Regions from separate parts of the Streptomyces sp. NPDC059524 genome, predicted to be linked through region 1. Evidence: riboswitches for the same ligand, from Rfam matches in the RefSeq annotation. Region 1 holds a riboswitch; each other region holds the start of a gene.

Region 1 (10,250 bases):
ACGGGCATGCCGCGGGCGGCGCGCCGCTCGGCGGGCCCCATGCCGGGCACGGGCCCGGGGTCGAGGTCGGTGCCGGGCACGTGGCGCGGGGCGGCGAGCCGGGTGCGTACGGCGTCCACGAGGGCGTCGCGCACGCCGTCCACGGCGTCGGCGGGGTCGGTGGGGGTGGCGGCGACGGCGAGGGACGCGACGGGCTCGTAGCCGGCGATCTCGCGGGTGCCGGCGCGCAGCACGAGCGCGTGGCCGGGCGGGATGCGGTGGACGCCTTCGTAGGGCGTCGAGTCGTGCAGGGCCTCGGGGACGTCCGGGGCGGCGAGCAGCGCGGCGAGGTGGCCGACGTCGAGGTTGGCCTCGATGAGGTCGGCGAGCGGGAGGGCGGCGGTGGCGTAGGCGGTGCCGCCGGCCCAGGGGGTGTGGAAGACGGGCCGGGCGCCCGCGAGGTCGCCGAGGACGGTGACGCGGCGGCCTGCCTGGACGACGGCCGTGTAGCTGCCGGGCCAGGCGGTGAGGTGGCGCAGGGCGCCGCCGCGGGCGGCGAACAGGCCGACGCGCAGCTGCTCGTCGGAGGCGCCGCACACGCCGAGGACGGCGATGCGGGTCTGGTCGTCGACCTTCACGATGCGCACTTCGTCGGGGCGCCAGTCGCCGACGGCCCACAGGGGATCCGGGTCGCCCCACAGGAGTTGGGACCCGACCGGGTGGACCGTCTCGCCGTCCGTACCGGTCGCTCCGGCGGAGCCGGGGGTGACAGGTCCGGCGGCGGTACTGCTCCACCCCACCAACCACCGCATCGCCGCCTCCACAAGCTGTGGACATCCAAGGGGGACCCATGCTGCCACGAAGCCGGCGTCGGGGAGGATGCAAGTGGGCACGGGAAAATGGCGCGCGCTCCCCCTCGTGCGCCCCCGATACCGCCCTGATGCGCCCCATTTGAGCGATGGTTGAACCCGGGCGGACCCGCGGCACTACCCAGGCAGCGCGGGGCGACAACGGAACAACAGCGGCGAGATTCGGCCAAATCGGCGCGTGATGGCCGGAGCCGGCCGACCCGCTTCGGCCACAGCGCGCAACGCGCAGTCCGGGAGGCTCGGTCGGCCTCCCGGACCGTTCCGCCACCCGCGGGGATGAAGGCGGCGGTGTCCCCCAGCCCGCTGGATCCAGTACAGCGGGCCGACCCACGCAGGTCCCATGGAAGCCCTCCCCCCAGGACCGGCCAAGAGCGCACGCGCAGGCGCACGGCACCACGGGCGGAGCACACGGTCACACGGCGTGGCCTGCGCCGTACTTCAGTACGGACAACAATCCCGCCAGATGGAACCGCTGCCCTTAACGCTTGGGATCCGGCGAACTACGCTGGGTGTACGAATGCCGCGCGGTTATGCCAGGCCGAGTCGGGCCGTCTTCTCGGCGTAGCCGCCAGGCGCGGCAGCCGTCTGTGTCGAGGGGTGACGCATGTCCAGGGAGCTACGCGGGCCGAACGAGAAGCTCGGCGCCGTTCTCGCCCTCGCGGGAATCAGCAACGCAGGACTGGCGCGCCGGGTCAACGACCTGGGGGCGCAGCGCGGACTGACGCTGCGCTACGACAAGACGTCGGTGGCCCGTTGGGTGTCGAAGGGCATGGTGCCGCAGGGCGCCGCCCCGCACCTGATCGCCGCCGCGATCGGCCAGAAGCTGGGCCGGCCTGTGCCGTTGCACGAGATCGGCCTCGCGGACGCGGACCCCGCGCCCGAGGTCGGCCTCGCCTTCCCGCGGGACGTGCGGGCGGCGGTGAAGTCGGCGACGGAGCTGTACCGGCTCGACCTCGCCGGCCGCCGCGCGGGCGGTGGCGGGATCTGGCAGTCCCTCGCGGGCTCCTTCGCGGTCAGCGCGTACGCGACGCCCGCTTCGCGGTGGCTGATAACCCCGGCCGACTCGTCGGTCGCGCGGGAGGCGCACAGCGCCGAGGAGGGCGCACCGCAGAAGGTCGGCCACAGCGATGTGCGCAAGCTGCGCGAGGCGGCGGAGGACGCGCGGCGCTGGGACTCCAAGTACGGGGGCGGGGACTGGCGTTCGTCGATGGTGCCCGAGTGTCTGCGGGTGGAGGCGGCGCCGCTGCTGCTCGGCTCCTACTCGGACGACGTGGGCCGCTCCCTGTTCGGCGCGTCGGCCGAACTGACGCGCCTGGCCGGGTGGATGGCGTTCGACACCGGGCAGCAGGAGGCGGCGCAGCGGTACTACATCCAGGCGCTGCGGCTCGCGCGGGCGGCGGCGGACGTGCCGCTCGGCGGCTATGTACTCGCCTCCATGTCGCTGCAGGCGACGTACCGGGGGTTCGGGGACGAGGGCGTGGACCTGGCGCAGGCGGCCCTGGAGCGGAACAAGAGCCTGGCGACGGCCCGCACCATGAGCTTCTTCCGGCTCGTCGAGGCGCGCGCCCACGCGCGTGCCGGTGACGCGCAGGCGGCCGGCGCCTCGCTGCGGGCGGCGGAGGGCTGGCTGGAGCGGGCCCGCGACGGGGACAACGATCCGTCCTGGCTCGGCTTCTACTCCTACGACCGTTTCGCGGCGGACGCGGCGGAGTGCTACCGGGACCTGAAGGCGCCCCGGCAGGTGCGCCGGTTCACGGAGCAGGCGCTGTCGAAGCCCACGGAGGAGTTCGTGCGCTCGCACGGGCTGCGTCTGGTGGTGTCGGCGGTGGCCGAGCTGGAGTCGGGGAACCTGGACGCGGCGTGCGAGCAGGGCACGCGCGCGCTGGAGGTGGCGGGCCGCATCTCCTCGGCCCGCACGACCGAGTACGTCCGGGACCTGCTGCACCGCCTGGAGCCCTACGGCGACGAGCCGAGAGTGGTGGAATTACGAGAACGGGCGCGTCCCCTCCTCATGGCGCCGGCGTAGGCCCCCGCGGGGGTCGCGCCGACCGTCGCCCGGGGTCGGGCGCACCGCACACAGCGCGTTGTCAGTGGCGTCGGGCAAGATGCAGGGCGTGGAGGTGAGGCCTGGTGGGGACGGCTGCGTTCGACGGGGATGTGTTGGTGGTCGGCGGGGGGATCGTCGGTCTGTCCACCGCGTATGCCGTCTCGCGGGCCGCGCCGGGCACGCGGGTCGTCGTCCTGGAGAAGGAGCCGGGCCCGGCCCGGCACCAGACGGGGCGTAACAGCGGGGTGATCCACAGCGGGATCTACTACCGGCCGGGCTCGCTGAAGGCGCGGTTCGCGGTGCGCGGGGCGGCCGAGATGGTCAAGTTCTGCGCGGAGTACGGGATCCCGCACGAGGTCACCGGGAAGCTGATCGTCGCCACGGAGCGGGACGAGCTGCCGCGCCTGCACGCCCTGGTCCAGCGCGGCAGGGAGAACGGGATCTCGGTGCGGGAGCTGGGCCCCGCCCAGATCCAGGAGTACGAGCCCGAGGTGCGGGGGCTCGCCGCGATCCATGTGGGGACGACGGGCATCGCGGACTACCGGGCGGTCGCGGAGCGGTTCGCGGAGGTGTCCGGGGCGGAGATCCGGTACGGGGCGGAGGTCGTGCAGATCGACCGGCGGCCCGAGCGGGGCGTCGCGGTGCGCACGCGCGCGGGGGACGTGGTGCGGGCGCGGGTGATGGTGAACTGCGCGGGGCTGCGGTGCGACGAGGTGGCACGGCTCGCCGGGGACGACCCGGGGATGCGGATCGTGCCGTTCCGGGGGGAGTACTTCGAGCTGGCCCGGCCCGAGCTGGTGCGCGGGCTCGTCTATCCGGTGCCGGATCCGGCGTTCCCGTTCCTCGGGGTGCATCTGACGCGCGGCATCGACGGCGGCGTCCACGTGGGGCCGAACGCGGTGCCGGCGCTGGCCCGCGAGGGGTACGGCTGGGGGACCGTGCGGCCCCGCGAGCTGGCCGGGACGCTCGGCTGGCCGGGGTCGTGGCACATAGCGCGGCAGCACTGGCGGTACGGGGCGGGGGAGATCGTGCGGTCCGTGTCGAAGGGGGCGTTCACCCGAGCCGTGCGCAGGCTGGTGCCGGCGGTGGAGTCGCGGGACCTGGTGGCGGCGCCGGCGGGGGTGCGGGCCCAGGCGGTGCTGCGTGACGGCACCCTGGTCGACGACTTCCTCATCAGCGAGGGCCCCCGCACGGTCCACGTCCTGAACGCCCCGTCCCCGGCGGCGACGGCGTCCCTCCCCATCGGGCGGGAGATCGCCCGCAGGGTGCTGGCGTCTCTCTAGGCCGACCAGAGCCTCGCAGGCGGGGCAGGAGCCCGGAGCGGGCCGCGCTGCCGCTCCCCGGGGTACGTAAAATCGAGGGCATTGTGTCTGAGTCGCCTGAGATCCCCCACGCCGCCGAGCCGTCCGAGCCGTCCGAGCTGTCCGACGACGCCGCTCGGGCCGCTGCCGCCGCCGCCCGGCCCAATGAGCCCCGGTTCCCGGACGGGCCGCGGCCCGATCCCGCGGGGTCGCACTTCGAGCGGCGGATCCGGAGTTTCCAGCCGCGCCGCAGCCGGGTCACCACCGCTCAGGCGGACGCCCTGGAGCGGCTGTGGCCCAAGTGGGGTCTCGACATCGACGGGCAGCGGGTGCTGGATCTGCCGGGAATGTTCCCCGGGGTCGAGCGGATCGTGCTGGAGATCGGCTTCGGGATGGGCGAGGCCACCGCGCAGATGGCCGCCGACGACCCGACCACCGGGATCCTCGCCGTCGACGTGCACACGCCGGGCCAGGGGAACCTGCTCAATCTGGCGGACCGCAACGGGCTGAGCAACGTCCGGGTCGCCAACGGGGACGCGATCATCCTGCTGCGCTCGATGCTGCCGGACGACTGCCTCGACGGCCTGCGCGTCTACTTCCCCGACCCGTGGCCGAAGAAGCGGCACAACAAGCGCCGCCTGATCCAGCCCGAGTTCCTGTCCCTGGTCGCCGGCCCGCTGAAGCCGGGTGCGCTGGTGCACTGCGCGACGGACTGGGAGGACTACGCGGAGCAGATGCTCGAGGTCCTCACCGCGCACCCCGACTACGTGAACACGATCGCGGACGGCGGCTACGCCCCGCGCCCCGAGTTCCGCCCCCTGACCCGGTTCGAGGGCAAGGGCCTGGACAAGAGCCACGTGGTGCACGACCTGCTGTTCACGCGCCGCTGAGCCCCGCCCCGGGGACGGGCCCCGTCGCGGCGCCCCGCATCCCTCGTTAGGGTCAATCCGTGGCCCCGTACCCCACCTATCCACCGCATCAGGACCACGCCCTCGGCACCCCGCCGAGCGGCGCGGTCCCGCATCCGCGCTGGTGGGAGCGGAAGGGCGTGCGGGCCACGGCGCTCGCCGCGCTGCTCGCGCTGTCCGGCGCGGTGATCCTGGCGCTGGTGCGGGAGCAGACCGGCACGGAGGGCTTCCTCGTCGGCCTCGGCCTGGCCGTGCTGCCGGTGCCGCTGCTGATATCCGCCTTCCGCTGGCTGGACCGGGTCCGGCCGGGCCCCTGGCGGAACACGGTGTTCGCGTTCGCGTGGGGCGCCTGCGCGGCGGCCCTCATCGCGATCGTGGCGAACAGCTTCGCCACCCGCTGGATAGCGACCGCGACTGCGGATCCGACCAGCGCCGACACCCTCGGCGCGACCGTCATAGCGCCCGTCGTCGAGGAGTCGGCGAAGGCGGCGGCGGTGCTGCTCGTCTTCCTGTTCCGCAGACGCGACTTCGCCGGGGTCGTCGACGGCATCGTCATCGCCGGGGTCACCGCGACCGGCTTCGCGTTCACCGAGAACATCCTCTATCTGGGCAACGCGTTCGGCACCGACCAGATCAGCGGCACAGGCCCAGGGCTCAGTTCGGTGACCGCCGCGACGTTCTTCGTCCGCGTCGTCATGTCGCCGTTCGCGCATCCGCTGTTCACGGTGCTGACCGGCATCGGCTTCGGCATCGCCGCCGTCACCGCCCCCGACCGCGGCCAGGTGCGCCGCGTGCTGCTGCCGCTCGCCGGACTCCTCACCGCGATGGGCATGCACGCCTTCTGGAACGGCTCGTCGAACTTCGGCGAGTACGGCTTCTTCGCCGTCTACGCCACGTTCATGGTGCCGGTGTTCGGGCTGCTCACCTGGCTCGCCGTGTTCCTGCGCCAGCGCGAGCTGCGCGCCGTCCGCGAGGAGCTGCCCGCCTATGTGGCCGCCGGCTGGCTCGCCCCGCCCGAACCCTTCGCGCTCGGCTCCCTCAAGGCCCGCCGCCTGGCCCGCGAGTACGCGGCGCACTTCGGCGGCAAGGAGGCCCTGACGGCGGTCACCGAGTACGAGGAGTACGCGACCTCGCTCGCCCTGCTGCGCCGGCGCGGCGCCCGCGGCCGGGCCGGCGCCGACTTCGTCGTACGGGAGCGGGAGCTGCTCGACGCGCTGTGGCGGCGGCAGGGCTACGCGCGGGCCGCCCTCGCCTACGCGGCCCGCGCCGTCGTGCCGGTGTGGCCGGTGTACGCGGGGCCGCCGGTGCAGGGCCCCCCGTACTACAACCCGTACCGGTACTAGGCCTGCCGGGCCTGCCCGCTGTCGGTCAGGCGGAGGCGCGGCCGAGGCGCTGGAGCTCGGACTCGGTGAGTTCGAGGTCCGCGACGGCGAGCAGCGCCGGGAGCTGCTCCACGGTGCGCGCCGAGGCGATCGGCGCGGTCACGGTGGGCTGCGCGGCGAGCCAGGCCAGGGCGACGGTGGCGACCTGCGCGTCGCGCTCCTTGGCGATCTCGTCGAGGGCCGTGAGGACGGCCTGCCCGCGCGCGGTCTCCAGGTGCCGGGCCGCGCCCTGCGCCCGCGCGCTGTCGACGGTGACGCCGGTGCGGTACTTGCCGGTGAGGAAGCCGGAGGCGAGCGCGTAGTACGGGACGGCGCCGAGGCCCGCGCGGGAGGCGACCTGCTCCAGTGCGCCCTCGTACGTGTCGCGCGAGACCAGGTTGTAGTGCGGCTGCAGGGCGACGTAGCGGGCGAGGCCCTCGCGGTCGGAGAGGTCCAGGGACTCCTGGAGGCGGGCCGGGGTGATGTTGGACGCCGCGATGTAGCGGACCTTGCCCGCCCGCACCAGCTCGTCGAGCGCGCCGATGATCTCCTCGACGGGCACGTCGGGCTGGTCGAAGTGCGTGTAGTACAGGTCGATGTGATCGGTGCCCAGGCGCTGCAGCGAGGCGTCGGCGGCGGCCTTGATGTTGTCCGCGGACAGGCCCTGGTACCGCGGGTGCTGGCTCACCTTCGTGGCGATGACGACGTCGTCGCGCCGGCCCCGCGCGGCCAGCCAGCGGCCGATCACGGTCTCGGACTCGCCGCCCTCGTTGCCCTCCACCCACGCCGAATAGGAGTCGGCGGTGTCGATGAAGTTGCCGCCGGCGGCGGTGTAGGCGTCGAGGACCGCGAAGGAGGCGGCCTCGTCCGCCGTCCAGCCGAAGACATTGCCACCGAGGGCGAGGGGGAAGACCTCGAGGTCCGAGGAGCCGAGTGAGCGCAGAGAAGTCATGAACCCTCTCAACGCCCGCACAGAATCCGGTATTCCGGCCGGTTCCGGCGGAGGTGGACCTCAGTCGGTCTGACGGGGTGTCGGCCGGCGGGCGCGCGCGGGCACGCGGAACCGGCAGCCCTGGCGTCGGGGGGTTGCCGCCAGGACCGCCGGGGATCGGGGAAGGTCAGAGACCGAGGCCCTTGTCGCGCAGCCAGGCGGCCGGGTCGACGCCCGTGGCCTGGCCGTCGGGGTGGACCTCGAGGTGGAGGTGGGCGCCCGTCACGTTGCCGGTCGCGCCGACGCGGCCGATGACGTCGCCGGTGCTGACCTTCTGGCCGACGCTGACGTTCATCGAGGACTGGTGGCAGAACCACAGCTCGGTGCCGTCGTCGAGGGTGAGGACGGTGCGGTAGCCGTAGGCACCGGCCCAGCCCGCCTCGGTGACGGTCCCGGAGTGGATCGCGTAGATCGGCGTACCGGTGGAGGCCGCGAAGTCGAGGCCCGTGTGGTAGCCGGAGGACCACATGGAGCCCGGCTGCCCGAAGGTGCCGGTGAGCGTGTACGAGGCGACGGGGAGCTTGTAGCTCTTGGCCAGCTTGGCGAGGCGCTCGGCCTCGGCCTTGCGCTTGGCCTCCTCCTCGGCCGCCTTCTTCTCGGCGGCGGCCTTGGCCTCGGCGGCCTTCTGCTGCTCGGCGGCCTCTTCGGCGGCCTTCTGCGCGGCGGCCTCCTCGGCGGCCTGGCGCTCGGCCTCCTCGGCGGCGGACTGCTGCGTCTCGGCCTGGGCCATGATGCGGGCCCGCAGGGCCTCGCCCGCGTCGGACTGTCCCTGCGCGCCGTCGGTCACCGTGGTGAGCGGGGCGGCCTGCGCGGCCGGCGAGCCGTCGGACGCGGAGTCGGCGGAGTCGTCCGAGCCGGATATGAGCGCGCCCACGCCCGGCAGGGACTTGGCCTCGGGCAGCGAGTCCTTGACCGCGGAAAGGTCGGGCATGGAGAGCGAGACCGCGGGCTTGCCGCCCTGCGCGGTGGCGATGCCGCCGGCGCCGACGGCGGCGATCACGCCGACGCCGAGAACCGTGGAGCTGCGCGCGAGTCCGCCGCGCTGGCGGGCCACGCGGTGCCGGCCGCGGACCGGTCGGACGGACTCCTCGGTGGGGTTCCACTCCTCCCAGTTCTCTCGCTCGACGCCGAAGTCGTCAGACGCTTCGGCGGAGCCGTAGGAGAACTCGGGGGCAGGCCGGTTCGACGCCACGGGGGCGCTCTCCTTTCCTTCCTTCTCGCCTACCGGGTTAGCTGACGGGTTCGGAGCAGGAAGGTCTCCTACGGGCGTAGACGGACGCACATGCGTCGCTACGGTCCGATTCACCCCAAGTTGGTGGTTCCCCGGCTCCCTTTCGGGATTAAGCGCGTGCGCGCGGAGCCGACTCTTGTGACGGCTGGGACGACCGCGCTGCGTTATCGAACGTTAATAGACAGCCGACACGATTTCCAAGCCGTTCCCACTGATCGTTCACGTCTTTGGCCTGGACTTATCAGGGCACGAGCGGGCGGAATCGGGCGAGTTGACCCCGAGTCGGAGGACACGGATCCGCCACGACTTTCTGACGCTGTATCAATTGTTATGCGCAGGGGTGCCGTTCGATCACCCCCCGTGATGTCGATCAAGGACGTCGCACGGCGAGCAGCGCCATGTCGTCCCGCGCGCCCCCGCCGGTGTGCTCCCGGACCTCCTCGGCGACCTCCGCGAGCAGTTCCTCGGGTCCGCTGAACCTCCGCCCCGACAGCCGGTCCGCCGGGTCGTAGAAGACGCCGTGCGCGTCGCGCGCCTCGGACAGGCCGTCGGTGTAGAGCAGCAGCGTGGCGCCGGCGGGGAACGCCTCCTCGGTGGCCCGGTCCGGCCAGCTGCCCAGCGCGCTCAGACCGAGCGGCAGCGCGGCCTCGCCCGGACCGAGCATCCGCAGCGTGCCGTCGCCGTGCAGCAGGAGCGGCTCCGGGTGCCCGCGGTTGAGCACCCGCACCAGGCCCGCCCCGTACGGGAACTCGGCGAGCACCGCCGTCGTGAAGCCCTCGAAGTCGTCGACGCCGCTGCGCCGGGTGCCCTCGCGGGCCAGCGCCCGCTCCAGGCGCCGGGCCACGTTCTCCAGGCTGCCCTCCTGCTCGGCGGCCTCGCGGAACGCGCCGATGACGACGGCCACCGCCGACACCGCGCCCATGCCCTTGCCCCGCACGTCGCCGACGACGACGCGCACGCCGTGCGGGGTGTCCTGCACCGCGTAGAGGTCGCCGCCGATGAACGCGCCCGCCTGCGCGGCCTCGTAGCGCACGGCGACGTCCAGGCCGCCGGTCCGGCCGGGCGGGGCCGGCAGGACGGCGCGCTGGGCCGCCTCCGCGATGTGCCGGGCGGAGGCGAGCTGTTCGCTGCTGTGCCGCACGATCCGGTTGATGAAGCAGGCGAGCAGGCAGACGGTGGCCACCGTGACCATCTCGGTCACGATGTCGGAGCCGAAGTCGTTCGTGAAGCGCAGATGGACGGCGACGATCGCCGCGATCGAGGCGACACCGGCGAGGATCGTGGCGCGCATCGAGAAGAAGGGGGCCGCCACCAGGGGTGCGGCACTGAACAGAGGGGAACCGGCGAAGCCCGCCGGGGTGCTGTACTCGTAGGCGGCGCCGCCGATGACGAGGAGCGCCGGCAGCAGTCGCAGGACGGTGCGCAGACCACGGTTGCCCGGTGCGTGTGCGTGCCGACCCCGTCGCTGCCCCACCGCTTCGTCTCCTGCCGCTTGCGCGCCCGAATGTCCGGCGTCTCCCCAAGGTTTCCCGGGGCGGGCCACGGCGGCGAGCAGTACTGGGC
Region 2 (10,250 bases), on a different contig from region 1:
GCCGACGACGGTGACGCCGTGCTCGCGGGCGGCGTGGATCGCCATGGAGCCCCAGCCGCAGCCCACGTCGAGCAGCCGCATGCCGGGCTTCAGGCCCAGCTTGCGGGAGACGAGTTCGAGCTTGTCGCGCTGGGCGTCCTCGAGGGTGGCGTCCGGGCTCTCCCAGTAGGCGCAGGAGTAGACCATCGAGGGGCCGAGGACGAGGGAGTAGAAGTCGTTGCCGACGTCGTAGTGGTGGCTGATGGCCTTCTTGTCGCTGCCCTTGGTGTGCCGGTGCAGGCGGCCGGTGCGGCGCATCTCCTCGGCGGGCGGCGCGGGCGGCGGGAACGGTCCGGCGAGCTTGACGAGCTCGGCGACGGCGGAGCGCACGGAGGGGTCCTTCAGGGACTCGGCGAGGCCGCGGCGCTCCTCCTCGGGACGCTCCCAGATGAGGTCGGACAGGGCGTCGAGCAGCTCGTAGAGGTCGCCCTCGACGTCGAGGTCGCCGGCCACCCAGGCGCGGGCGAGGCCCAGCTCGCCCGGCTTCCACAGCAGGCGGCGCAGGGCGCGGCGGTGGCGGACGACGAGGGCGGGGGCGTCCGGGGGCCCGGCTTCCGACCCGTCCCAGGCGCGCAGCCGCACCGGGAGTTCGGCGCCGAAGAGCTTTTCGGCGAGGTTCTTCAGCCGCTGTGCGGCGTCCTGCATGGCGCACACCTCCGTGAAGCGGGGGGTTCCCGGAACGGACCGAGATGTACGGTCCGGCACTTACGTAAACACCACGTACCCGGTACGGCAGTCCCGTCTCCGCGTCACGGAAGAGCAAAATGCATGTAGCCGCCACGTAAACCGCCGCGGAAACGCCCGAAGGGGCCGCCCGCACCACGGATGGCGGACGACCCCTTCGGGCGTGAACTACCGGCGGGTCAGGAGGCCTTGGCCTTCTCCTCGACCTTCTTCTCCTCGGCCTTGGCGGGAGCCGGGGCCGGCTTGGCGGCCTCGTAGAACTCCTCGCGCGGGGTCTCGAGGGCGCCCAGGGCGGTGATGTCGCGCTTCTGGAACATGTTGATCGTCCACTCGGCGATCACACGGATCTTGCGGTTCCAGGTCGGCATGGCCAGACCGTGGTAGCCACGGTGCATGTACCAGGCGAGACGGCCCTTGAGCTTGATCTTCATCTTGCCCATGACGATCATCGCGACGCCCTTGTGCAGGCCGAGACCCGCGACGGCGCCCTTGTTGCTGTGGCTGTACTCCTTCTGCGGGAAGCCCCGCATGCCGGAGACCACGTTGTCGCCGAGGACCTTGGCCTGGCGCATGGCGTGCTGCGCGTTCGGCGGGCACCAGGCGTTCTCGTTGCCCGCCTTGCGGCCGACGAGGTCGGGCACCTGGGCGTTGTCGCCCGCGGCCCAGATGTAGTCGCTGCCCTGGACCTGGAGGGTCGCCTGGGTGTCGACGTGGCCGCGGGGGCCGAGCGGGAGGCCGAAGCGGGCCAGCGCCGGGTTCGGCTTCACACCGGCGGTCCACACGATCGTGTTGGCGTCGACCTCGAGGCCGTTGCTCAGCACGACGTGGCCGTCGACGCAGGAGGGCATGGTGGTCTTCAGGTAGACCTCGATACCGCGGGACTCCAGGTGCTTGCGGCCGTAGGTGCCCAGCTCCGGGCCCACCTCCGGCAGCACCTTGTCGGCGGCGTCGACGAGCACGAAGCGCATGTCCTCGCGCTTCACGTTCTTGTAGAACTTGGCCGCGTCGCGCGCCAGGTCCTCGACCTCACCGATGGTCTCGGCGCCCGCGAAGCCACCGCCGACGAAGACGAAGGTGAGCGCCTTGCGGCGGATCTCCTCGTCCGTCGTGGACTCGGCCTTGTCGAGCTGCTCGAGCACGTGGTTGCGCAGGCCGATGGCCTCCTCGACGCCCTTCATGCCGATGCCCTGCTCGGCGAGGCCGGGGGTCGGGAAGGTGCGGGAGACGGCGCCGAGCGCGATCACCAGGTAGTCGAAGGGCACCTCGTACGCCTCGCCGACGAGCGGCGAGACCGTGGCGACCTTGCGGTCCTGGTCGATGTTGGTCACGCGGCCGGTGAGAATCTCGGCGCCCGGCACAGCGCGTCGCAGCGGGACGACGACGTTGCGCGGCGAGATGCTGCCGGCGGCGGTCTCGGGGAGGAAGGGCTGGTACGTCATGTACGAGCGCGGGTCGACGACCGTGACGGTCGCTTCCGCGTATCGCATCTTCTTGAGGATGCGACGCGCTGCGTACAGGCCTACGTACCCACCCCCGACAATGAGGATCCTGGGACGCTCCGTGGTGCTCATGCCATCGAGTATCCACCCGACTGGAGGGGGTCGCTCGTGCGCCCCTTCACAAGGTTGGGTGGGGGCTCTGCTACACTGCGCCGCCCACGTGACCCATGTCATGGTCCCGGAGGGGAACCACGGGGTGCCGCCGGTCGTTGCTCACCCCCTTTGAGCAGCCACGGTGAGCCCCCCAGGGCGATGGACCACTTACCGGTTCCGCCCCGCCGCCCGCCTCGGAAAGCAAGGCGATCGCCCGCCCCCAGAGGCGTTTGACCGCCCCGAACGGGTCTATGGGCCCGAATCCGCGCCCCATGGGACCGAAATCCTTGTGAAGAAGTTCACGAACTTTCCCGACGGGGTGTCGTCAGGGCGTGTCGCGGCGCTCGTCCGAGCGCTCGGGAGAGACCCGGAACGCTCGGTCGAGCCCCTCGCGGAACGGGCCCGGTGCGGCCTGGGATCAGGCCACGCTCCAGGCGATACCGTCCAGAATGTCGTGTTCCGAGACGACGACCTCGCGGGCCCCGACATGCTCCATGATCAGCCGCAGCACGAGGGCGCCGGAGGCGATGACGTCGACCCGTCCCGGGTGGATGACCGGCTTCAGGGCGCGCTGGTCGTGCGTCGACGTCAGCAGCCAGTCGGTCAGCTCGGCGACCCGCTCGTAGGAGATCCGCGCGTGGTGGATCGCCGTCCAGTCGTACTCGCTCAGGCCGAGCGCCAGCGCGGCCACCGTCGTCACCGAACCGGCGAGGCCGACCAGCGTGCCCGCCTCGTCGATCGGGACCGTGCCCGCCACCAGGTCCAGGGCCGCCGCGATGTCCTCGCGGATCGCCTCGATCTGGGCCGGCGAGGGCGGGTCCGTCACCGTGCCGTCCGGGCCGACGAGATGACGCTCGGTCATCCGCACGCAGCCGATGTCCACGGAGCGCGCGCCGCGCACCGCGTCGTCGCCCACGACGAACTCGGTGGAGCCGCCGCCGATGTCCACGACCAGGTACGGCCGGTCCAGGTCGGCGCGGCCGGTGAGCTCCTTCGTCGCACCCGTGAAGGAGAGCTGCGCCTCCTCGTCACCGGTGATGACCTCGGGCTCGACGCCCAGGATGTCGACGACGCCCCGGACGAAGTCGTCCCGGTTCTCGGCGTCGCGCGAGGCGGAGGTCGCCACGAAGCGCAGCTTCTCGGCCCCGTGCTTCTTGATGATCCCGGCGTACTCGCGGCACGCGGCGAAGGTCCGCTCCAGCGCCTCGGGGGCGAGCCGGCCGGTGCGGTCGACACCCTGGCCGAGCCGCACGATCGTCATCCGGCGGTCCAGGTCGACGATCTCGCCCGTCTCCGGGTTCGCGTCCGCGACGAGCAGGCGGATCGAGTTCGTACCGCAGTCGATGGCGGCGACGCGGGTCACTTGGCGTCCTCCTGCTCGACGCACGGCGTCACGCAGGGGCCCTTGCGCCACCACTCGGGCAGCATCGCGATGGCCTCGTCGCCCAGCGGGTTCACGCCGGGGCCCGCGACCAGCGAGTGGCCGACGAGCACGTGCAGGCACTTCACGCGGTCGGGCATGCCGCCGGCGCTCGGGAAGCCCTCCAGGACCTCGATGGCGTCACGGCGCGCGATGTAGTCCTCGTGCGCGGCGCGGTACTTCTCCGCGAGCTCCGGATCGGTCTTGAGCCGCTCCGTCATCTCCTTCATCACGCCGTTGGCCTCGAGGGTGCCGATGGCGGACGCGGCGCGCGGGCACGTCAGGTAGTACGTCGTGGGGAACGGCGTGCCGTCCTCCAGGCGCGGGGCCGTCTCGACCACGTCCGGGTTGCCGCACGGGCAGCGGTGCGCGATGGCCCGCAGACCGCGCGGCGGGCGGCCCAGCTGCTCCTGGAACGCGTGGATGTCGGCGTCCGTGGGCGTGGTGGGCTCGGTCTGCGGCGGAGGCGTTTCCATGACTGTGTCGCGTCGTCTTTCGTCTGCGGGCTTACGGGTGTGCGGGATGACGGGTACGGGTCGGGGGCGTCAGCGGTCGGCCTTGTCGACGCCGTCCCAGACGTTCGAGTACCAGGGGCGGTCGGCCTCGCCCTGTTCGGCGCGGCCGGTGGTGGTGGAGCGCGGGTCGGGCACGATGTAGCCGGTCTCGCCGGGCAGCACCAGGTGCAGACGCTCGCGGATCCGCTGCTCCGCGTACGCGTCGTCCTGCCAGCGCGCCTTCTCGTCGCGCAGCCGGTCCACCCGCTCCTTCGCCTCCTGCTGCGTGCGCCGCAGGTCGGCGATCTCGCCGCGCTGGGACACGTACTGCCTTATCGGGTACGCGAGCGCGACGACCAGGGTGCACAGGACGAGGGCGAGCAGCGCCGCGCGGCCGGTGAGCCGGGAGCGGCGGGCCTGCCGCTTGTTCTGCGAGCGGTACACGCGCTCGGCGGTCTGCTCGCCGAGCGCCCGCAGGCGGGTGGCCGTGGAGAAGCGGGCCGAGTCGAACTGGCCCCTGTCGCGGAGCTTTCCCGGCATCGGATCTCCCGCCTCCCCTTGCCTTCACGTGCGTACGTCCCCGCACACGGTACGGGACCGAGTGCGGGGACGTACGTAACTACCGCGTCGGCGGCGGTCAGCCCTTGAAGCGCGGGAACGCGCTGCGGCCGGCGTACACCGCGGCGTCGTCGAGGATCTCCTCGATGCGCAGCAGCTGGTTGTACTTGGCGACGCGCTCGGAGCGGGCCGGGGCGCCGGTCTTGATCTGGCCGCAGTTGGTGGCGACGGCGAGGTCGGCGATGGTGACGTCCTCGGTCTCGCCGGAGCGGTGGGACATCATGCACTTGAAGCCGTTGCGCTGGGCGAGCTCGACGGCGTCCAGGGTCTCGGTGAGCGAACCGATCTGGTTCACCTTCACGAGCAGGGCGTTGGCCGAGTTCTCCTCGATGCCGCGGGCGAGGCGCTCCGGGTTGGTGACGAACAGGTCGTCACCGACGAGCTGGACCTTGTCGCCGAGCTTCGCGGTGATGACGTTCCAGCCGGCCCAGTCGTCCTCGAACAGCGGGTCCTCGATGGAGACGAGCGGGTAGGCCGCCACGAGCTCCTCGTAGTACTCCGTCATCTCGGCGGCGGAGCGCTCCTTGCCCTCGAAGAGGTACTTGCCGTCCTTGTAGAACTCGGAGGCGGCGACGTCGAGCGCGAGGGCGACCTGCTGGCCGGGGATGTAGCCGGCCTCCTTGATGGCCTCGAGGATGAGGTCGAGGGCCTCGCGGTTCGAGCCCAGGTTCGGGGCGAAGCCGCCCTCGTCGCCGAGGCCGGTGGCCAGACCCTTGCTCTTCAGGACCTTCTTGAGGGTGTGGTAGACCTCGGTGCCCCAGCGCAGCGCCTCGGAGAAGGACTCCGCGCCGATCGGGGCGATCATGAACTCCTGGATGTCGACGTTGGAGTCGGCGTGCGACCCACCGTTCAGGATGTTCATCATCGGGACGGGCAGCAGGTGCGCGTTCGGACCGCCGAGGTAGCGGAACAGCGGCAGGTCGCTGGCCTCGGAGGCGGCGTGGGCGACGGCGAGCGAGACGCCGAGGATGGCGTTGGCGCCGAGGGAGCCCTTGTTGTCGGTGGCGTCCAGGTCGAACATGGCCTGGTCGATCAGGCGCTGCTCGGTGGCGTCGTAGCCGACCAGCTCCGGGCCGATCTGCTCGATGACGGCGAGGACGGCCTTCTCGACACCCTTGCCCTGGTAGCGGTTCGGGTCACCGTCGCGAAGCTCGATGGCCTCGAACGCACCGGTGGAGGCGCCGGACGGAACAGCAGCACGGCCGGTGCTGCCGTCGTCGAGGCCGACCTCGACCTCGACCGTGGGGTTGCCTCGGGAGTCCAGGATTTCCCGGGCTACGACGACGTCGATGGACGGCACGAGCATCTCCTTCTGGGATGTGACGCGGGCTGTGCGGGGCCGCGGTGCGCGGTTCCGCATGGCTTGAGCCTAACCGCACGCGGGCCATCGGCCAGCCGACCGCCCGTCTCTTGGACTCCGCCGTGAGCGAAATGTTTCCGACGGGAACAAATACCGCCGGTGGTTCGCGGGTGAACGGTCCGTGGGGGGCGGTCGGGTTTCGTCGCGGGGTGCGGGCCGGTGGGGGCTGGTCGCGCAGTTCCCCGCGCCCCTGGAAGGCATGCGGCTTCGCCGCGCCTTCCCCAGACGAAAGGCGCCCGGCGCCTCTATCGGGGAGATGCGGCGCGCAGCGCCATGCATCTCAGGGGCGCGGGGAACTGCGCGACCAGCCCCCACCGGGCCCGCACTCGGCGAACGACGGGACCCCCCACCCCGGCGGCCGGGGCAGAGGGTCACGTGGCGAGCGGCCGGCACTCGGCGTCCGCCGATGCCGAGTGCGGGGGGGCGCTCCCCTATATAGGGGGCGGCTTACTTCAGGTGGAGCTGCTGACCCGGGTAGATCAGGTCGGCGTCCTGGACGATGTCGTCGTTCAGCTTGAAGAGCTTCTGCCAGGTCGTGTGGTGCGCCTCGGCGATCGCGCTGAGGGAGTCACCCTTCTTGACCTTGTACTCGCCGTCGCCCTTGGCGACCTTCTTGCCGGTCGGCGTGGTGACGGTCTTCTTCGGCGCGGCCTTCGGGGCCTGGCGCTCCTGCGAGCGGTTGGCCGGCTGCTCGGCCTTGCGCTCGGGCTGCGGCTGGGTCTGCTGCTGCTCGGCGGGGGCCGGGGCCGGGTTCGAGGTGGAGGCGCCGGACAGGCCGACACCGCAGGACGGCCAGGCGCCCTTGCCCTGGGAGGCGAGGACCTTCTCGGCGACGGAGATCTGCTGCGCCTTGGAGGCCTGGTCGGCGGTGGAGGCGTAGGCGGTGCCGCCGTACGCGGCCCACGTGGAGGCGGAGAACTGCAGACCGCCGTAGTAGCCGTTGCCGGTGTTGATCGACCAGTTGCCGCCGGACTCGCACTGGGCGACGGCGTCCCACTCGGAGGCGGTGGCGGCGGAGGCGCCGGTGGCACCCATCAGCGGAACGGCGACGGCGGCACCGGTGACACCGGCGAGCGTGGCGACACGGACGGCCTTGGACGGGCGGCGGTGCTTGCCCTTGCTGGAGAACAGCATGGAGAGATCCCCTCACCGACGCCTACGAGGTGAGCTGTCGGGTGCGGGCCAGTGAGTGCCCGGCCGCGCAACCTAGTGCGCGGCTTAACCCCAAGCCGTACCGGAGTATCGCTTTCCGGACGGCGCCTACCTTGGGTCCCCCGCTCCTGCCCACGGCGCTGACGCGTCGACTGTTCCCGTACGGAGGTTGGCAGGATTCGGCGTGACATCCGTCGGGGCCCGCTGTGGCGAGCGGTCAGACCGTACGCAGCCGATCCGGCGGTTTTCAAAGCGGATCAGGCCCTTTGAGACCCATCTCTCACTTTCGCCAAATCGGACATTCAGGCAGCAACCCGCCCTGAACTCCCGCTACTTTTCGCCCGATTCGAGCCCAAGATCCAGACTCTGACCAGGAAGGATGAGGTCGGGGTCGGAGCCGACCGCCTTCTTGTTGAGCTGGTACAGCTCGGTCCATCCGCCGTCCACGCCCTGGGAGTCGGCGATGTCCCACAGGTTGTCGCCGGCGCGCACCGTGTACGCGTCGCCGTCGCGCCGGTCGTCACGGGAGGCGTGACGGCCCTCTCCCGTACGGGAGTCGGCGGTGTCGTCGGAGGCGGCGCCGCCGCGGTGGCGGCCCGCGCCGGAGCCCTCGGAGGCAGGGTTGGAGGCGGACGGGGAGGCGTCCGGTGCGCCGGAGCCCTTCGGCCCGTCCGGGGAAGTGGAGGCATCGGAGCCGGACTTGTCCGATTCACCCCGCGCGTCACCTTCGTCCACCGCCGCGTCGCCGGAGGGCGAGGCAGTGGCGCCGCCGCTCGGCTCGTCGCCCACCTTGCCGTCGGACGCGTCACCCTTGGCGTTACCGGAGGTATCCCCGGAGGCGTCGTCTGACGGGGTGTCCGAATTGCCCCCGTCGTCGTGATTCTTCTCTCCCTTGTCGGCGTTCGCGTCCCCGCCGATCCCGAGGAGCCCGCCCGACGAACCGCCGAGGGCCGGCGGCGGCGTGCTCGCCCCCGGGTCGACCTCGGCCGAGCTGTCGCTCTTGGAGAGGCCCGCCGTGATGGAGCAGCTCGGCCAGGCGCCGGGCCCCTGGTCGTCGAGCACCTTCTCCGCGACGGATATCTGCTGCGAACGGCTCGCCTGGTCGGCGCTCGGCGCGAAGTCGAGGCCGCCGTACTGCTCCCACAGCTCCTGCGAGAACTGCAGCCCGCCGTAGTACCCGTTGCCCGCGTCGAGGCTCCACTGGCCGCCGCTCTCGCACTCGGCGAGCCGGTCCCAGGCCTGCGTGGTGGCGGCACTCGCGTTGGACGCGGCGAGCAGCGGGATCGCGATGGCGCTGCCGGCGACACCGGCGGCGACCACGAGAGCAGGAGCCTGACGAGGGCGACGGTGACGACCGTTCCCGGAGAGCATGCGGATGCCTTTCGCGAGACTGATGCTGCGCCCGCGACGGGTGTCGCGGGTGCGACGGACGGTGCCGACGCGGTGGGTTGTGAACGTAGCGGGACTCGAACGCTTGTCACAAGTCGATGCAGCGGAGATCACGTGAAAGTCACAGCTTTGACGGCCTGTCAGTTTTGTTCAGTCCGAACCTCATGCGGTGGGCGGCGGAACGTGGTGCCCGAAGGCCCCGCGGGCCACCGCGTCCCGGGCCGCGGCAAGCCGCTCCACCCCCTGAACCAGCAGCTCAGGAGCCAAGGTGAAAGGCAGTCGGACATGCCGCTCGAACGCCCCGCCGACCCCGAACCGTGGCCCCGCCGCCACCGTCACACCGTGGTCCGGGGCCACGGCCGCCAGCCGTGACGCGACCGGCTCCGGAAATCTCGCCCACAGCGTCAGACCGCCCGCGGGACACGGAACTTCGACCTCCGGAAGTCTCTCGCCGAGTTCCCGCACGAGCACCTCCCGCCGCGCCCGCAACTCCCCCAGCGCGTCCGCCCGCCGCGTCCGGCCCTCGTCGAGCAGCACGGCCGTCGCGAGCTGCTCCAGCACCGGCGTCCCGAGATCCGTCACCGGCCGGTTCCTGACCACCCGTTCGAGCAGCGCGGGCCGCGCCCGGATCCAGCCGATCCGCAGCCCGCCCCACACGCTCTTCGACACGGACCCGACGCTGACCGCGTCCGGTACGTGCGCCGCCAGCGGCTCCGCGCCCGCCACGTCCGGCGCACGGTCCAGCGCCAGATCGGCCATCGTCTCGTCGACCACCGTGAGACACCCCGGCCGCAGCTCGCGCCGCACCCCGGACGGCATGCACAGCCCCGTCGGATTGTGGAAGTCCGGCACCAGATAGGCCAGCGCCGCGCCCCGCGCCGCCGCGCGCAACTGCGGCACATCCCAGCCGGAAGCCGTCAGCCCGACCGGCACCAGCCGCGCCCGCGCCTCCGTGAACACCCGGATGGCGTGCGGATACGTCGGATGGTCGATCAGCACCCGGTCCCGCGGCGCCACCAGCGTCCGGGTCAGCAGCGCCAGCGCGTGCTGCGCCCCACTGGTCACCATGATCTGACCCGGCGTCGTCGGCAGCCCGCGCCGCCCGTACCAGTCCGCGACCGCCGCACGCAGCTCCCCCACCCCGTACGGGTCGTAGCCGTGCCGGCCGAAGTGGTGCGGCAGCCGCCGCAGCGCGCTCGCGAACGCGGCGTGCAGGATCTCGACCGGTGCCGCGGGCGCCGCGACCGACAGGTCGACCGCCCCCTCGTCCGTCCGCTCCGGCACCCGGCCCGACGCGTCGTCGGGCAGCCGCACCGTCGCCCTGGCCCGCGAACGGGTGGCCAGATACCCGTGCTCGGCCAGCGTCCGGTACGCGGCACCGACCGTCGTCCGGCTCACCGCCAGCGCCCCGGCCAGGTCCCGCTCGCTCGGCAGCGCCGCGCCCAGCGCGATCCGGCCGTCCAGGATCAGCAGCCGCAACCGGTCCGACAGCCGCCGGTGCC
Region 3 (10,250 bases), on a different contig from region 1:
GGCCCAGTTGGAGCGCGAGTGGCTGGACCGGCTCGGCACCGTCGCGGGCCGCGCCGACGAGCTGTGCCGCTACGCCGTCCTCTTCGGCGACCCGCAGCTCGCCCTCACGGCCGTGCAGCGCGTCCTCGAGGTGAGCGCCGAGGAGGTCCAGGAGGTCGCCAAGGCCCGCCTGCGCCCCGACAACCGCTCGGTCCTCGTCTACGAGCCCACGGCGGCCGAGGACACCGACGAATCCGACGAGAGCGACCAGAGCGACGAGGAGGCGGGCCGGTGACCGAGCAGCTCGCGACCATGGACTTCCACCCCCGGCCGCAAGCGGGCGACGCCAAGCCGTGGGCCTTCCCGGCCCCGCAGCGCGGCGCGCTCGGCAACGGCCTCACGGTGCTGCGCTGCCATCGCCCCGGCCAGCAGGTCGTCGCCGTCGAGATCAACCTGGACGCACCGCTGGACGCCGAGCCCGAGGGTCTCGACGGCGTCGCCACGATCATGGCGCGCGCCTTCTCCGAGGGCACGGACAAGCACTCGGCGGAGGAGTTCGCGGCGGAACTGGAGCGCTGTGGCGCCACCTTGGACGCGCACGCCGACCACCCCGGCGTCCGCGTCTCCCTGGAGGTGCCCGTCTCCCGCCTCCCGAAGGCCCTCGGCCTGCTGGCGGACGCCCTGCGCGCCCCCGCCTTCGCCGACAGCGAGGTCGAGCGCCTGGTGCGCAACCGCCTGGACGAGATCCCGCACGAGAGCGCCAACCCGGCCCGCCGTGCCGCCAAGGAGCTCTCCAAGCAGCTGTTCCCCGCCACGTCGCGCATGTCGCGCCCGCGGCAGGGCAGCGAGGAGACCGTCGCCGGCATCGACGCGGCGGCCGTGCGCGCCTTCTACGAGCAGCACGTCCGCCCGGCCACCGCCACCGCCGTCGTGGTGGGCGACCTCTCGGGCGTCGACCTCGACACCCTCCTGAAGGACACGCTCGGCGCCTGGACCGGTGACACGACGCAGCCGCGCCCCGTCCCGCCGGTCACCGCCGACGACACCGGACGCGTCGTCATCGTCGACCGCCCCGGAGCCGTCCAGACGCAGCTGCTCATCGGCCGCATCGGCCCCGACAAGCACGACCGCGTGTGGGCCGCCCAGATCCTCGGCACGTACTGCCTGGGCGGCACGCTGACCTCCCGTCTGGACCGGGTGCTGCGCGAGGAGAAGGGCTACACCTACGGAGTGCGCTCCTTCGCCCAGGTGCTGCGCTCCACGGCGGACGGCACCGGGGCCGCGATGCTCGCCATCAGCGGTTCCGTCGACACGCCGAACACCGGACCGGCGCTCGACGACCTGTGGAAGGTGCTGCGCAAGCTGGCCGCCGAGGGACTGACGGACGCCGAACGGGACACGGCGGTGCAGAACTTGGTGGGTGTGGCCCCGCTGAAGTTCGAGACCGCGTCCGCCGTCGCGGGCACGCTCGCCGACCAGGACGAGCAGCAGCTGCCCGAGGACTTCCAGGCCCAGCTGTACCGCCAACTGGCCGCCACGGGCACCGTGGAGGCCACCGCGGCCGTCGTGAGCGCCTTCCCGGCGGACCGCCTGGTGACGATCCTCGTGGGCGACGCCGCGCAGATCGAGGAGCCCGTCAAGGCCCTCGGCATCGGCGAGGTGACGGTCGTCGCCGGCTGACGCCACCACATGACCGTCGTCGCCGGCCGACGACGCCACGCCAGGGCGGCACCGCCCGAAACGGGACGAAGCCCCGGAAGCCACACAGGCCTCCGGGGCTTCGTGGCGTCACTCACGTTTCCCGTGAACGCTGTTCGGTTCGCCCGACGCGCCACCGTGCGTCGCAAATGCCCGAATTGATGTAGAGGTTGCCTGTGTGCCCTGTGGCATGCGCTACAAAAGCCGGGATCCGTTTGTTGATTGAAAGATGTCCCGCTTAGCGTCGGTCCGGCTGTTCGCCACGTATGAGCCGCGCCCGCGGCCCCGGACAGTCATCGCCGAGTCCCCCACGGCGCGAGCCAGGGGAGCCGGGGACCCACCGCAGTCCCTGGGGTGAATCGGACGCTCTTCCCGTACGGGGAGGGGGCCCGTAGGAGACCTTCCTGCTCCGAACCCGTCAGCTAACCCGGTAGGCGAGAGGGAAGGAAAGGATCAGCCACTCCATGGCGTTCACCCGTGCCACCGGGAAGCATCGTCGTCCGAGCCGCCTCACGCGCACCACGGCGCAGGTCGCCGGCGTCGCGGCGCTCACCACGACCGGTGTCATCGGAGGCCTCGCCGCCCCCGCTCTCGCCGCCGACACCGCCGCGCCCGCCGACCAGAACGGTCTGACGCAGGCCATCGCGATCGGCGACACCCTGGCCGCCCAGATCGACGCCCAGGCGACCGCCCAGAAGAAGGCCGCCGAAGAGGCCGCCGCGCAGAAGAAGGCCGAGGCCGAGGCCAAGCGCCGCGCCGAGGAAGCCCGCCGTGAGGCCGCCGAGAAGGCGGCCAAGGAGCGCGAGGCCAAGGAGCGTGCCGCCCGCGCGGCCGAGCGCAAGCGCCTCAACACCTACGTGGCGCCCATCTCCGGCTCGTACGTCTCGACCGCCTACAAGGCGTCCAGCGGCCTGTGGTCCTCCGGCAGTCACACCGGCATCGACTTCCACGCCGCCAGCGGCACGACCGTCCACGCGGTCGGCTCGGGCACCGTCGTGGAGGCCGGCTGGGGCGGCGCCTACGGCAACAACATCGTGATCAAGATGAACGACGGCACGTACACCCAGTACGGCCACCTGTCGTCGATCGGTGTCTCCGTCGGCCAGAGCGTGACGCCCGGTCAGCAGATAGGCCTCTCCGGCGCCACCGGCAACGTGACCGGCCCGCACCTCCACTTCGAGGCCCGCACGACGCCCGAGTACGGCTCGGACATCGACCCCGTCGCGTACCTCCGCTCGCACGGCGTGGGCATCTGAGGCGTCCGACCCGACGCCCGCAGCACGCACCGCAGGAAAGCCCCGGCCGACCGCCGGGGCTTTCGCGTTCCCGCATCCCGCCGATCCCGCGCCCAGTCCCCGCTGTCCAAAAAATATCCCTCGATTCCAAGCTCCCGTCGGAAATTCGAGCGCGGTGGAATAGAGTCACTGGACGAGCGCGCGGAAATCGGTGCCGATCGCGCTTTTCAGGGGCGCCCGCTCTCCGTCATGCGCGGGGATCGGGCGGAGAGCAAGGCGGAGGTCGGGGCATGCGCATTCCCGCGCACTCGGTATGCACGGCGATCCGCGACGACATCGTCGCGGGCGTGTACGAGCGCGGCAGCAGACTCACCGAGGAACTGCTCGCGCGCCGCTACGGAGTCTCGCGCGTGCCGGTCCGTGAGGCGCTGCGCACCCTGGAGGCGGAGGGCTTCGTCGTCACGCGCAGGCACGCGGGCGCGTGCGTGGCCGAGCCCACCGAGCAGGAGGCGGCCGATCTCCTGGAGATCCGCATGCTCCTCGAACCGCTCGGCGCCGCCCGCGCCGCGCAGCGCCGCACGGACGCCCACCTCAAGGTGCTGCGGGGCCTGGTCAGGCTGGGGCAGGAGCGCTCGAAGGAAGGGGGCGGCGAGGATCTGCGGCCCCTGGGCGCCTGGTTCCACGAGACGCTCGCCCAGGCCTCCGCCAGCCCCGGCCTCATCACCCTGCTCACCCAGGTCCGGCACAAGATCGCGTGGATGTACGCGGTCGAGATCCCCGAGCGGCCCGTCGAGTCCTGGGCCGAGCACGGCGCGGTCGTCGACGCGGTGGCCCGTCGCGACGTCGAGCGCGCCCGCACCCTGACGGCCGCGCACATCGCACGCGAGGCGACCGTCCACCGGCTGCGCGTGCCCCGCGCGGGCGAGCGTGTGAGGACTTCGCAACATGCCGTCAACACGACCGGGCTCCACCATTAACACGGCCGCCGTATACAAAGACGTACGGCATTCATGGAATGGCCCGCCCGGAGTTTTCCCTGCCTGAATTCATTCAGGGAATTTCCGCGTCGGGTCTTTCGGTGATGAATTGCGCTCGCCGTCCCAGGTGTGGAAGCAGGAATACGTCCGGGAAATGCGGAACCGCGCGCCCCCGAAGGGAACGCGCGGTTCTGACGCCGAACGCCGTGGAGTCGGCGCTCAGCGATTTCAGACGGTCTCGGGAAGCTCGTCGAGGCCCTCGGCGACCAGCTTGGCCAGACGGTCGAGCGCGACGTCCGCACCCTCGGCGTCGGAGGCCAGGACGATCTCCTCGCCACCCTGGGCGCCCAGGCCCAGTACGGCGAGCATGGAGGCGGCGTTGACGGGGTTGCCGTCGGCCTTGGCGATGGTCACGGGGACGCCGGCCGCCGTGGCCGCGCGGACGAAGATGGAAGCGGGGCGGGCGTGAAGGCCCTCGGCCCAGCCGACGTTGACGCGGCGCTCAGCCATGTGATGCTGCCCTTCAGATGACTCAAGGTTGTCTAGACCATTCTAAGCACACCGGGCTGCGGACCCGGATCCCCCGGGCCGCAGCCCATCGGACCCCCTTAGCGTGCCCCCGGGCCGCCGGGCACGCGACCCGTACGACAGGCGCCACTTGTCGGCGGTCCGCCCTACTCTTGCCGCATGGAGACCCCGTCGGACCGGCACGCCTACCCCGCCCACTGGGAGGCCGACGTCGTGCTGCGCGACGGCGGCACCGCGCGGATCAGGCCCATCACCACCGACGACGCGGACCGGCTGACCAGCTTCTACGAGCAGGTGTCGGACGAGTCGAAGTACTACCGCTTCTTCGCCCCCTACCCCCGGCTGTCCGCCAAGGACGTCCACCGCTTCACCCATCACGACTACGTGGACCGGGTGGGACTCGCCGCCACCGTGGGCGGCGAGTTCATCGCGACGGTGCGCTACGACCGGATCGACACCCACGGCCGGCCCGCCTCCGCGCCCGCGGACGAGGCCGAGGTCGCCTTCCTCGTGCAGGACGCCCACCAGGGACGCGGCGTGGCCTCCGCCCTTCTGGAGCACATCGCGGCCGTCGCGCGCGAGCGCGGCATCCGCCGGTTCGCCGCCGAGGTGCTCCCCGCCAACACCAAGATGATCAAGGTCTTCACGGACGCCGGATACACTCAGAAGCGCAGCTTCGAGGACGGCGTCGTACGCCTCGAGTTCGACCTGGAGCCCACCGAGGCCTCCCTCGCCGTGCAGCGCGCCCGCGAGCAGCGCGCCGAGGCCCGCTCCGTCCACCGGCTCCTCGCCCCCGGCTCCGTCGCCGTGATCGGCGTCGGACGCACCGCGGGCGGAGTGGGCCGCAGCGTTCTGCACAACCTGAAGGAGGCCGGATTCACCGGCCCCCTCTACGCAGTCAACAAGGCCTACCCGGAAGGCCTCACCGAGGCCGAGGGCGTCCCCGCCCACCGCTCCGTGCGCGACATCGACCCGGCGGTCCCCGTCGACCTGGCCGTCGTCGCCGTCCCCGCCCCCCAGGTGCCCGAGGTCGTCGCCGAATGCGGCGAGCGCGGCGTCCAGGGGATCGTCGTCCTGTCCGCCGGATACGCCGAGAGCGGCCCCGAAGGACGCGAGCGCCAGCGCGCCCTCGTCCGCCAGGCCCGCACCTACGGGATGCGCCTCGTCGGACCGAACGCCTTCGGGATCGTCAACACCTCGCCCGACGTACGGCTCAACGCCTCGCTCGCCCCCGAGATGCCACGCCCGGGCCGCATCGGACTGTTCGCCCAGTCCGGCGCCATCGGCATCGCCCTCCTGTCCCGCCTGCACCGCCGCGGCGGCGGCGTCACCGGAGTCACCGGCGTCTCCACCTTCGTCTCCGCGGGCAACCGCGCGGACGTCTCCGGCAACGACGTCCTGCAGTACTGGTACGACGACCCCGACACCGACGTCGCCCTCATGTACCTCGAATCGATCGGCAACCCCCGCAAGTTCACCCGCCTCGCCCGCCGCACCGCCACCGCCAAGCCCCTCGTGGTCGTCCAGGGCGCCCGGCACAGTGGAGTCGCCCCCACCGGGCACACCGTCCGCGCCACCCGCCTGCCCTACGGCACGGTCTCCGCCCTCCTGCGCCAGGCCGGTGTGATCCGCGTCGACACCATCACCGAGCTCGTCGACACCGGCCTCCTCCTGGCCCGCCAGCCGCTGCCCGCCGGCCCCCGCGTCGCCATCCTGGGCAACTCGGAATCGCTCGGCCTGCTCACCTACGACGTGTGCCTCTCCGAAGGCCTGCGCCCCAAGCCGCCCCGCGACCTGACCACCGCCGCCACCGCCGCCGACTTCCGCGCCGCGCTCGAAGCCGCCCTCGCCGACGACAAGACCGACGCCGTCGTCGTCACCGCGATGCCCGCCGTGGGGGAGGACATCACCGGCGACGCCGAGCTCGCGGCCGCCCTCAGCGCCGCCGCGGCCACCGTGCCCGCCAAGCCGGTCCTCGTCGTCCACGTCGAGCTCGGCGGCCTTGCCGAAGCCCTCTCCCGCGCGGTCAGCACCGGACCCAACGCGCCCGACACCCAGGCCCCCCGCCCGGCCCCCGCCACGGCCGAGACCCCGGCCGGCGCCACCCCGCGCCTCATCCCCGCCTACCCGGCCGCCGAGCGCGCCGTCCACGCCCTCTCCGAAGTGGTCAAGTACGCCCAGTGGCGGCGCGACGCGGCCGAGCCCGGCAAGGTCCCCGAGTACGAGGACATCGACGAGACCGGGGCCGCCGCCCTGATCGCCGCCGCGCTCGCCGCCGACGACGACCCGCGCGGGGCCGAGCTCACCCCGGAGGACACCCGCACCCTCCTCGCCCACTACGGGATCACCGTCCGCCAGACCCTGCCCGCCCTCGACGCGGACCAGGCGGCACAGGCCGCCGCCGCGCTCGGCTACCCGGTCGCGCTCAAGACCACCGCCCCGCACCTGCGCCACCGCGCCGACCTCGGCGGCGTCCGCCTCGACCTCGCCGACGAGCGCGAGCTGCGTCGCGCCTACGAAGAGCTCACCGACCGCCTCGGCAAGCCGGCCGAGCTGCGCCCCGTGGTCCAGGCGATGGCACCGCGCGGCGTCGACACCGTCGTCCGCGCGGTCATCGACCCCGCGGCCGGCGCCGTGCTCTCCTTCGGCCTCGCCGGAGCCCCCTCCGAGCTGCTCGGTGACACCGCGCACCGACTGATCCCCGTCACCGACAAGGACGCCCAGGCGATCGTCCGCTCGATCAAGACCTCACCGATCCTGTTCGGCTGGCGCGGCGCCGCCCCCGTGGACACACCCGCCCTGGAGGAGGTCCTCCAGCGCGTCTCGAGACTCGTCGACGACCACCCCGAGGTCGTGGCGGTCGCCCTCGAGCCGGTCGTGGTCGCCCAGGACGGCGTCACCGTCCTCGGCGCCTCCGTCCGCCTCGCGCCACCACCCGCCCGCGACGACCTCGGCCCCCGCACCCTTCCCGTCGCCTTCTGACCCGGCCACGGGCGGGCCGGGGCCCCGCGAGCGTTGTCCACAGGCGCACCGGAGGCCTCCGCACGGGCCTTAGGATGGACGGCATGGCCAAGACCAGTACGACGACCCAAGGGCTGCGCGCGGCGATCGAGCGCAGCGGCTACTACCCGGCCCTCGTGGCCGAGGCGGTCGAGGCCGCGGTGGGCGGCGAGGCGATCTCGTCGTACCTCGTGCACCAGGAGACCACGTTCGACGCGAACGAGGTGCGCCGTCATGTCACCGTCCTGGTCCTGACCGACACCCGCTTCATCGTCAGCCACACCGACGAGCAGGCCGCCGACAGCACCTCCCCGACGCCCTACGCGACGACCTCCACCGAGTCCGTCAAGATCGGCCGGATCTCCTCGGTCGTCCTCAGCCGCGTCGTGGCGAACCCCGAGAAGTACGTCCCCGGCACCCTGCCGCGCGAGGTCGTCCTGACCATCGGCTGGGGCGCCGTCTCCCGCATCGACCTCGAGCCCGCCGCCTGCGGCGACCCGAACTGCGAGGCGGACCACGGCTACACGGGCAGCTCCACCGCGGACGACCTGAGCCTGCGCGTCAGCGAGGCCGGCGACGGCCCGGAGACGGTCCGCCAGGCCCTGACCTTCGCCCAGTCCCTGTCCGAGGCGACAGCGGACGCGGGACGCCGATGACCCAGGCCGCCTGGGACGACGTAGAGCCCCTGCCCGTCCACACCGCTCCCGTCCCGGCGTACGGCTCCGGCTCCCTCGCCGACCTGCTGCCGACCCTCGGCTCCCACCTCGGCGTCCCCGACTGCACCGCGGCGATCCCCGAGCTCGCCCCGGCCGACCGCGCCTGCGTCTTCCTCATCGACGGCCTCGGCTGGCGCCAGCTGCGCGAGCACCCCGACGAGGCACCCTTCCTCAGCTCGCTCATGGCGTCCTCGCGCGGCGGCACCGGCCGCCCGATCACCGCGGGCTACCCGGCCACCACCGCGACCTCCCTCGCCTCGGTCGGCACCGGCCTGCCGCCCGGCGCCCACGGCCTGCCCGGCTACACGGTGCGCAACCCGGACACCGGCGAGCTCATGAACCAGCTCCGCTGGAACCCGTGGACGAAGCCGCAGACCTGGCAGCCGTACCCGACCGTCTTCCAGCGCGCCCACGCCGCCGGAGTGCACACCGCACAGGTCTCCGCACCCGCCTTCGAGTCGACACCGCTCACCAAGATCGCGCTTAGCGGCGGCACCTTCCACGGCCGCCTCTCCGGCGAGGACCGCATGGACCTGGCCGCCGAGCAACTCGCGGCGGGCGACCGCTCGCTCGTCTACACCTACTACAGCGAGGTCGACGGCAAGGGGCACCGCTTCGGCGTCGACTCCGACGCCTGGCGCGGCCAGCTCATGTACGTCGACCGCCTCGCCCAGCGCCTCGCCGAGCAGCTCCCGCCCCGCAGCGCCCTGTACGTCACCGCCGACCACGGCATGATCGACATCCCCTTCGACGAGCAGTCCCGCATCGACTTCGACGAGGACTGGGAGCTGCGCGCCGGAGTCGCCCTGCTCGGCGGCGAGGGCCGCGCGCGCCACGTGTACGCGGTCCCGGGCGCCCAGGGCGACGTCCTCGCCGTGTGGCGCGAGGTCCTCGGCGAGCAGTTCTGGATCGCGAGCCGCGACGAGGCGATCGCCGCCGGCTGGTTCGGTCCACAGATCGATCAACGGGTCTACGAGCGCCTCGGCGACGTGATCGCGGCCGCCCGCGACGACGTCGTCATCATCGCGTCCGAGAACGAGCCGAACGAGTCGAAGATGGTCGGCAACCACGGCTCCATGACGGAGGCAGAGCAGCTCGTGCCCCTTCTCGAAGTACGCTCCTGAACGCGCCACGCCCGCCCGACCGACCCGTCAGTCCTCCCTGAACTCCCCCTGAAAGGTGCTCACTTCCCCATGCCCGAGCTGGTGTTCTTCTCCGGAACGATGGACTGCGGAAAGAGCACCCTGGCTCTGCAGATCGAGCACAACCGCTCCGCGCGCGGCCTCCAGGGCATGATCTTCACCCGCGACGACCGGGCCGGCGAGGGCAAGCTCTCCTCGCGCCTCGGCCTGGTCACCGACGCCGTCGAGGTCGCCGACGACCTGGACGTGTACGCGTACGTCGTCGAGCACCTCTCCCAGGGCGGCAGGGTGGACTACGTGATCGCCGACGAGGCCCAGTTCCTCGCGCCCGGCCAGATCGACCAGCTCGCCCGCGTCGTCGACGACCTGGACCTGGACGTCTACGCCTTCGGGATCACCACCGACTTCCGCTCCAAGCTGTTCCCCGGCTCGCAGCGCTTGGTCGAACTGGCCGACCGCGTCGAGGTGTTGCAGGTCGAGGCGCTCTGCTGGTGCGGAGCCCGCGCCACCCACAACGCGCGCACGATCAACGGCGAGATGGTCGTCGAGGGCGCCCAGGTCGTGGTCGGCGACGTGAACCACGCCGAGGACGAGATCGGCTACGAGGTGCTCTGCCGGCGCCACCACCGGCGCCGGATGACCGCCGCCTCCACGCGCGCCGGAGCCCTGTCCCCGGACGTGCTGCCCGTCGCCGCCGACTGACCGCCCGGCGCCACCGGCCGCAGGAACGCCTACCTGTCCCGCTCCCGCTCCTGCGACGTCACCAGCGCGAACGTCGCGCCCTCCGGGTCCGCCACCGTCGCCACCCGCCCGTGCGCGCCGTCCCGGGGCGGACGCACCACATGCCCGCCCAGATCCGCGACCCGCTCGACGGACTCGTCCACGTCCGTGACCTCGAAGTACGTCATCCAGTGCGGCCCGCGATCCCGGGGGAGCGCATGCCCGACGCCCTGCACGGACGCCACGGGTCGATCG

The links. A riboswitch is a leader RNA that binds a small molecule or an ion and turns the genes downstream of it on or off. The one in region 1 is predicted to bind cyclic di-AMP.
Region 2: linked by a shared signal. The riboswitch ahead of ACFW9D_RS28680 (transglycosylase family protein) and the one ahead of ACFW9D_RS07430 (M23 family metallopeptidase) in region 1 are both predicted to bind cyclic di-AMP.
Region 3: linked by a shared signal. The riboswitch ahead of ACFW9D_RS04700 (M23 family metallopeptidase) and the one ahead of ACFW9D_RS07430 (M23 family metallopeptidase) in region 1 are both predicted to bind cyclic di-AMP.

Annotation. Positions count from the first base shown of each region.
Region 1 covers NZ_JBHYTK010000016.1:53,903-64,152, reverse strand. The annotation lists gene ACFW9D_RS07460 (asparagine synthase-related protein) at 1-791, opposite strand, end outside; gene ACFW9D_RS07455 (MFS transporter) at 1,453-2,874, shown strand; gene lhgO (L-2-hydroxyglutarate oxidase) at 2,979-4,178, shown strand; gene trmB (tRNA (guanosine(46)-N7)-methyltransferase TrmB) at 4,316-5,086, shown strand; gene ACFW9D_RS07440 (PrsW family intramembrane metalloprotease) at 5,146-6,447, shown strand; gene ACFW9D_RS07435 (aldo/keto reductase) at 6,473-7,417, opposite strand; gene ACFW9D_RS07430 (M23 family metallopeptidase) at 7,584-8,648, opposite strand; cyclic di-AMP (ydaO/yuaA leader) riboswitch at 8,660-8,813, opposite strand; gene ACFW9D_RS07425 (PP2C family protein-serine/threonine phosphatase) at 9,058-10,161, opposite strand.
Region 2 covers NZ_JBHYTK010000127.1:7,312-17,561, reverse strand. The annotation lists gene ACFW9D_RS28710 (class I SAM-dependent methyltransferase) at 1-684, opposite strand, end outside; gene ACFW9D_RS28705 (NAD(P)/FAD-dependent oxidoreductase) at 903-2,294, opposite strand; gene ACFW9D_RS28700 (Ppx/GppA phosphatase family protein) at 2,734-3,678, opposite strand; gene ACFW9D_RS28695 (DUF501 domain-containing protein) at 3,675-4,211, opposite strand; gene ACFW9D_RS28690 (septum formation initiator family protein) at 4,281-4,769, opposite strand; gene eno (phosphopyruvate hydratase) at 4,867-6,147, opposite strand; gene ACFW9D_RS28680 (transglycosylase family protein) at 6,655-7,341, opposite strand; cyclic di-AMP (ydaO/yuaA leader) riboswitch at 7,346-7,554, opposite strand; gene ACFW9D_RS28675 (transglycosylase family protein) at 7,690-8,679, opposite strand; gene ACFW9D_RS28670 (PLP-dependent aminotransferase family protein) at 8,911-10,250, opposite strand, start outside.
Region 3 covers NZ_JBHYTK010000010.1:23,059-33,308, reverse strand. The annotation lists gene ACFW9D_RS04710 (pitrilysin family protein) at 1-274, shown strand, start outside; gene ACFW9D_RS04705 (M16 family metallopeptidase) at 292-1,659, shown strand; cyclic di-AMP (ydaO/yuaA leader) riboswitch at 1,965-2,129, shown strand; gene ACFW9D_RS04700 (M23 family metallopeptidase) at 2,142-2,933, shown strand; gene ACFW9D_RS04695 (GntR family transcriptional regulator) at 3,203-3,889, shown strand; gene ACFW9D_RS04690 (HPr family phosphocarrier protein) at 4,118-4,399, opposite strand; gene ACFW9D_RS04685 (GNAT family N-acetyltransferase) at 4,577-7,399, shown strand; gene ACFW9D_RS04680 (DUF5998 family protein) at 7,483-8,073, shown strand; gene ACFW9D_RS04675 (alkaline phosphatase family protein) at 8,070-9,257, shown strand; gene ACFW9D_RS04670 (thymidine kinase) at 9,327-9,977, shown strand; gene ACFW9D_RS04665 (VOC family protein) at 10,007-10,250, opposite strand, start outside.